DNA from 3 places in the Brevibacterium sp. HMSC22B09 genome. Region 2 is predicted to be linked to each of the others. Evidence: riboswitches for the same ligand, from Rfam matches in the RefSeq annotation. Region 2 holds a riboswitch; each other region holds the start of a gene.
What was found. Region 2 has a riboswitch for thiamine pyrophosphate ahead of thiO (glycine oxidase ThiO). Riboswitches for the same ligand answer to the same signal wherever they lie in the genome.

Region 1 (2,261 bases), on a different contig from region 2:
CCTCATCACGGTCAAGGACTTCGTCAAGCGCGACGAATACCCCGACGCGTCGAAGGACGGCGAAGGCCGCCTGCTCGTCGGTGCTGCGGTCGGCTTCTACGGCGATGCCTTTGAGCGCGCGGGCCTGCTGGCCGAAGCCGGTGTGGACGTGCTTGTGGTCGACACCGCCAATGGCCACGCCCGCGGTGTGACGGACATGATCAAGTCGCTGAAGAAAGACCCGGCGTTCAAGAACGTGCAGGTCATCGGCGGCAACGTGGCCACCCGCGCGGGCGCTCAGGCACTCATCGACGCCGGCGCTGACGCCATCAAGGTGGGTGTGGGCCCAGGCTCCATCTGCACCACGCGCGTTGTCGCCGGTGTGGGCGTTCCGCAGGTCACCGCCATCAACCTGGCGTACCAGGCCGCCCGCGAAGCCGGAGTGCCCGTGATCGGCGATGGTGGTCTGCAGTACTCGGGTGACATCGGCAAGGCTCTTGTTGCCGGCGCTGATTCGGTCATGCTCGGTTCGCTGCTGGCAGGCTGTGAGGAAAGCCCCGGCGAACTCATCCTGGTCAACGGCAAACAGTACAAGGCCTACCGCGGTATGGGTTCGCTGGGCGCAATGGCGCCGCGCAAGGGCAAGTCATACTCGAAGGACCGCTACTTCCAGGCTGATGTCGCCACTGACACCGACCTCGTGCCGGAAGGCATTGAGGGGCGCGTGGCCTACCGCGGTCCGCTGCGCCAGGTCGCCTACCAGCTGACCGGCGGCCTGCGCCAGACCATGTTCTACGTGGGTGCCCGCTCGATTCCGGAACTGAAGGACAAGGGCCAGTTTGTGCGCCTGACCACCGCGGGTCTGAAGGAAAGCCACCCGCACGACATTCAGATCACCCAGGAAGCCCCCAACTACCACTGATCCGCCGCAGCCTGACCGGCTGCTGCTGTGAATATCTGCTGTGCGCCCGAGCCTCTGGCCGGGCGCACAGCTGTTTTTCTGGGTTTTTCTCACAGACCCTTTCTCACGAGGTGGAGCGCGCCTTTTCTGGTCTGCTCGGCTGCTCTGCGGACCGGTCTGCGGCGGAGCGGGATTGTGCCGTGGCTCTGCGTCATGCGCTTGTGTCAGTGGTGGGTGTTAGGGTGAGCGAAGTGACACGGGGTGCCGTTATACAGCGGCTGAGATTAACCCGTTGAACCTGTGTGGTTAGGACCAGCGAAGGGATGTCATGGAACTCAAAGACTATGCGGGCACGCTGCTTGAGTCTCTGCGTCAGCGCACGCCTTTAGTGCACTGCATTGTGAACACGGTTGTTCAGCAGTTCGCCGCGAATGTGCTTTTGGCAGCGGGTGCCAGTCCCGCCATGATCGACCACGAAGCTGATGCTGCTGATTTCGCCGGCATTGCAGATGGTCTGCTCATCAACTTCGGCACCCCAACATCGCACCAGTACCTGTCAGCCGACGGTGCCATCGACACCTTCAACCAGGCCGGTAAACCGTGGGTTCTCGACCCCGTGGGCTTTGGGATTTCCGGGCACCGCACCTCCCGGATTGTGCGCGCACTGAACAGCCGCCCGGCCGTTGTGCGCGGCAACGCCTCCGAAATCATCGGCCTGGCACAGCAGTCCGGCAGCGCCCGAGGAACCGACTCAACGCACTCAGTTGACGACGCCCTCGGGGCAGCCGCAAGCCTCGCCCAGTCAGGCATCGTCGTCGCTGTTTCCGGGGAGTCCGACGCCATTGTCTTTGCCGACGATTCCGGCACGCACACCGTGACAATCAGCGGCGGCAGCCCCTATATGCCCAGCGTCATCGGCACGGGGTGCTCGCTAGGAGCGCTCACCGCCGCCTATGCGGCAGCGGCCGCCCACACTCCGCAAACACAGGACCTCAGCCAGCAGGTAAGCACCGGCGTGGCTGCAGCGACAGCGCACCTGCACTTCACCTCGGCCGCCCAGGTGGCACACGAAAAAGCCAGCGGGCCCGGCACATTTGCCGCGCACTTCCTCGACGGCCTCTACGCTGCCCAACCTGAACACCTAGCCCGGATCCAGACCACGTGGACAACAGGAGGAATCGCATGAGCGCACCACTGGGCCGCCTGTCCGAATACAGCACTGACCTCTACCTGGTGACCGACACGGCGATGGCCGAAAGTGTTGGCCGCACAGTCGCCGACACCGTCGCCCAGGCAATTGCCGGGGGAGTGGGCATTGTGCAGGTGCGCGATAAGCACATTGACGACGCCGGCTTCGAAAAGCTCACGGTGAGCGTGCTCG
Region 2 (2,261 bases):
GCCGGCATGGACTACAAAACCACCCTGCAGGAAGCCGCCGCGGACCTCGGCCTGGGAGTCGTGACTTACGACATCACCTCGGAAGGACCCGACCACGCGCGCGTCTTCACGGCGCAAGCACAGCTGGGCGACACCACGTGGGGCAGCGGTGAGGGAACGTCGAAGAAGAACGCCGAACTCGTCGCCGCCGAAGCAGCCGTCAAGGCCATCCGGGAGAAACACCCCGACTGGTCCCGCGCCTGATGCCGGAACTGCCGGAAGTTGAGCACGTTCGCCGCGGGCTTGAACCGTGGGCGGTCGGCTCGCGAATCGAATCCCTGCGGGTGCTCGACCCGCGCATTCTGGGCACCACCTCTAAGCGCACGGTCGATGCGACCGCTGTTGACCGTCTGACCGCCTCTGTTCCCGGCGGTCGTGTCGAAGGGGCGTGCCGCCGCGGCAAGTTCATGTGGCTGCCCCTGGCCACAGGCTCCGTCTTTCCCGACTCCGCTTCCGAGGTGCCGGCCGGCTGGGCAGTGGCCCTCCACCTCGGCATGTCAGGGCAGGTGAGGATCCACACCGCCGCCGATGCCGTGCATCGGCACACCAGGGCCGTGTTCGACATGTGCTCAGCCGACGGGACCCCGTGGCAGATGCGGTTTGTCGATCAGCGGATCTTCGGCCACATCGGCCTGGAGCCTCTCGTGACGGGGCTTGGCTCGCCGCGTCTGGTTGCGGCTTCGGCCGCCCGGATTGCACCGGACCCCTTCGAGGACGGATTCGATGCGGAAGGCTTAGCGCGGACTCTCAAGGGCCGCCGCACAGCAATCAAGGCCGCTCTGCTGGATCAGGGCGTGGTGTCCGGAATCGGCAATATCTACGCTGACGAGGCGCTTTTCGCCGCGGGAGTCCACCCTGCCGCCCGGACCGACCGCCTGCGCATCAGCCGGATTGAAAACACCCTGCACGCCGCCCGGGACGTCATGGCCCGTGCCATTGAGGCCGGCGGAACGAGCTTTGACGAACTGTACGTCAACGTCAACGGCGAATCCGGATACTTCGACCGCAGCCTCGGCGTCTACGGCAAAGCCGGCAGTCCGTGTACCCGGTGCGGTGAAACCGTGCGCAGCAGCACGATTGCCGGACGCACATCCCACTGGTGCCCCACCTGCCAGAAACCCCAGAGGCGGTACTGACACCGCCCGCTTGTTCCAAGAGCGCAGGCTATTTGCTCCAGCACCGTCGGAGGCTTACTCTGAGGGCGGTTCATGGGAGCCGGGACACGCCCGGCTGAGAGGGCGAAGCGGCCGACCATCAGCACTCGAAGCGGATCATGCCGACGTGAGGAGAATGGTGAAGACAGCGGTCATCGGGGCGGGAATCCTCGGACTCGCCACAGCCCTGCGGCTGCAGCGCGCAGGCCACGATGTCACCGTTTTCGATCCCGCGCCGGTCAGCGGAGCCTCCTACGCGGCCGCCGGCATGCTCGCCCCCGTTGCTGAAGTCCAGTTCGGCCAAGACAGTCTGCTGCCCATCATGCAGAAAGCCCTCGACGAATACCCGGAGTTCCTGGAACTGCTCGGGATGCCACATGACGCGGTCGGCTACGAAACCGCCGGAACCCTCCTGGTGGCAGCGGACCCCGGCGACCGCGAACACCTCGAACGAATGGAGAGGGCCTACGGCGAACGCGGACTGGCGTTCAACCACCTGCCCGGCAGCAGGCTCGCGCGTCTCGAACCCGCCCTGGCTCCGGGCCTGTCAGCCGGGGCTGAAATCCCCGGTGACCTGCGCATCGACCCACGCCGTTTCACGAACGCCATGCTGGAAGCACTGGGACCGGAGGCACTTGTCCGGCAGCGCGTCACCCGCCTAGAGGGTGCGGCCGTCGAAACCGCTGACGGCGTTCTTCACAGCTTCGACACGACAGTCGTGGCCGCCGGCATGGGCATCGCCGACATCGCGGGGCTGCCTGAAGACGCGGCACTGAGCCTACGGCCGGTCTACGGCGATGTCATCCGCGTGCGAGTACCCGAAAACCGTCTGCGCTTCGGCCCGCTGCTATCCCGCACTGTCCGCGCCGTCGTCACCGGCCGCAGCGTGTACGTCGTGCCGCGGGCAAGCGGCGAAATCGTCATCGGCGCATCCGTCCGCGAAGACCGCCCCGACACAGACCTCGGCAGCGTTGCCGACCTCCTGGCTGATGCCATCACGGTTGTTCCCGGGTTGCGCGACTGCGACCTCATCGACGTGACCACCCGCGCTCGCCCCACAACAGAAGA
Region 3 (2,261 bases), on a different contig from region 2:
GAGTGCGCGGTTCTCTTCCCAGTGGTAGACGTGCGTGCCGCCCCCGCCTGAACCGGTGATGGTGTAGCTGGGCTCTTCTCTTCTCAGGCGCCTGTAGATATGGCTGAGTGTTGCTCCTTTGACGTTCAGCTTGAGGTTTTCTGGCATGGCAGCGCTAAAGGCGTTGCCACCTTCGGGTATGTATGTCAACCGTTGCCGTACGCGTTCAGTGTGAACAGGATCTTCCGTGTGTTTGACGTTCAATCCTGCTGGATATGTTGCGCTAAGCGCGGTTTCAGCTGAAACGTACCTGGGAAGGTTTAAAGCATTGTTTCTTGGTCCGTGACTAGGCGCCGGGACCTTGAATCTGACTTGTTCATCCTTGTGGATTCCAACAATGATGACTCGGTGCCGAGTCTGTGGGACACCGTACTCTTCGAATCGGTACAAATGGGGAACAATGTCGTAGCTTTTTCCCTTTGCCGCCTGCAGGTCAGCAAGTATTTGCTTAAATGCGTCACCTTGATTGGCGCTTCGAACTCCACCGACATTTTCGGCAACAAACCATTTAGGCTCTTTTTTATTCAATACTGCTACGCCGGCTTGGTATAGCCCACCGAAATCGCCCAACAGGCCTTTCTGTTTGCCCACAAGACTGAAGTCGTTGCACGGGAAACCAAACGCAAAACCATCGATGGGTTCAAAAGAATCTAAGTCCTTGATTGCCTCACGGGCGTCAATGTTTCGGACGGCTTGAGGCCGGTGGGCGAGGATGTTATTCCTGTAGGTTTCGCAGGAATCGCTGTCGATGTCGACAGCCCATTGGTGCTCAAGAACTATAGGGTCCGTGTTTGAGTTTGCTGGTACGACGTGCTCATTGAACGATTCAGCAGCCATTGATGCGCCGAGGGACAGCCCGCCGGGACCTGAAAAGAACTCCCCCATGGAGTAATGAGCAGCCACCAGCGCCTACCTCCCGGTCTGCAGATCCCGCAATAGTCGGTTTTTGTCTTTGCCCCGAGTTTGGCGATTCGTGGCTGACTTTGACTTCCTGATGCAGCATATCGCCAGGCACTGACATAAGCGAATAGAAACGCTGGCCTTGAGCCGATGGGCTGTAATTCCATGGGTACGCAGCGGCGCTCATTCGAGAATCCCACCACGAGTGGCCTCGGGTCTAAGGTGGCACCGTCTTCATGCGAACTGTGTCCTTCCACCCAATCCCGTGCGCCAGCGCACTGTCCTTGCTAAGGTATCGGCCGTACGACAGGGGAGCGCCTCGGATCAAACCTAGAGATCCGAACAAGGGCGCTGAGAGTGCGATGCCGCAGACCCTCGAACCTGCCCGGTTAGCACCGGCGAAGGAAGTCGAGCACACTCTTGACCCCTCCTTGCCTTGAGGAGGACTCATGACACAGGACAACCGTGTCCAGCCCGGACACCACACCAACCCAAGCAACCCGAACACCACCTCGTCAGCACAGACGAAAAACCCACGGCCACAGAGCACGCAGACAAAAACCAGCCTGCGCTGGCGGACCGTTGACATCATCGTCACCGTCGTCATCGCAGTAGCAGTCGGCGTCATCTTCTGGGGAGTCGCTGCCATTTGGGGCGTCTTCGAACTCTGGACCGTCGCATTCCCACCACTGGTCGGCCTGTTCGGCGGCATCTGGGTGCTTGCAGGGCCACTGGCCGGAATCATCGTCCGCAAACCCGGTGCGGCCATCATCGCCGAAACACTCGCCGCTGTCGTCGAAGCAGTGCTCGGCTCCCACTTCGGTGCAACCGCCATCATCTCCGGCCTCCTGCAGGGAGCCGGCGCCGAAATCGTGCTCCTCGCCTTCCTCTACCGCAAATGGAACCTGCCCGTCATGCTCCTGTCCGGCCTCGGCGCAGGTGTCGCCCTGGTGGTCGGCGAAATAGTCATGTACTACGCCAAATGGGCTATGACATTCAAGGTCGTCTACGCCGTGTGCGGAATCGCCTCCAGCATTATCATTTCCGGGTTGGGTGCATGGCTCCTGTGGAAGGCAATCGTGCCCACAGGCGCACTGTCAGCCTTCGCTTCCGGGCGGACGACAACCACACCCCGCCAGCACACAACCCCCAACCGCACATGAACTGAAAGACCCCGATGACCCACACCGCACACACCACGCCCACACGCAGCCTCACATGGCGCACCGTTGACATCATCGTCGCAGCAGTGCTCGCCGTCGCACTCGGTGCCGTGTACTTCGCGTGGACGTCCCTGCGGCCGATCATCGACGTCCCGTTCA

Region 1: another riboswitch for thiamine pyrophosphate. It lies ahead of thiM (hydroxyethylthiazole kinase); the one in region 2 lies ahead of thiO (glycine oxidase ThiO).
Region 3: another riboswitch for thiamine pyrophosphate. It lies ahead of HMPREF3087_RS08140 (ECF transporter S component); the one in region 2 lies ahead of thiO (glycine oxidase ThiO).

The regions. Positions count from the first base shown of each region.
Region 1 is NZ_KV786006.1:7,010-9,270, reverse strand. It holds gene guaB (IMP dehydrogenase) at 1-901, shown strand, start outside; TPP riboswitch at 1,128-1,221, shown strand; gene thiM (hydroxyethylthiazole kinase) at 1,209-2,066, shown strand; gene thiE (thiamine phosphate synthase) at 2,063-2,261, shown strand, end outside.
Region 2 is NZ_KV785998.1:42,668-44,928, forward strand. It holds gene rnc (ribonuclease III) at 1-243, shown strand, start outside; gene mutM (bifunctional DNA-formamidopyrimidine glycosylase/DNA-(apurinic or apyrimidinic site) lyase) at 243-1,175, shown strand; TPP riboswitch at 1,238-1,344, shown strand; gene thiO (glycine oxidase ThiO) at 1,330-2,261, shown strand, end outside.
Region 3 is NZ_KV786025.1:55,145-57,405, forward strand. It holds gene HMPREF3087_RS08135 (DNA cytosine methyltransferase) at 1-942, opposite strand, end outside; TPP riboswitch at 1,238-1,363, shown strand; gene HMPREF3087_RS08140 (ECF transporter S component) at 1,389-2,102, shown strand; gene HMPREF3087_RS08145 (ECF transporter S component) at 2,117-2,261, shown strand, end outside.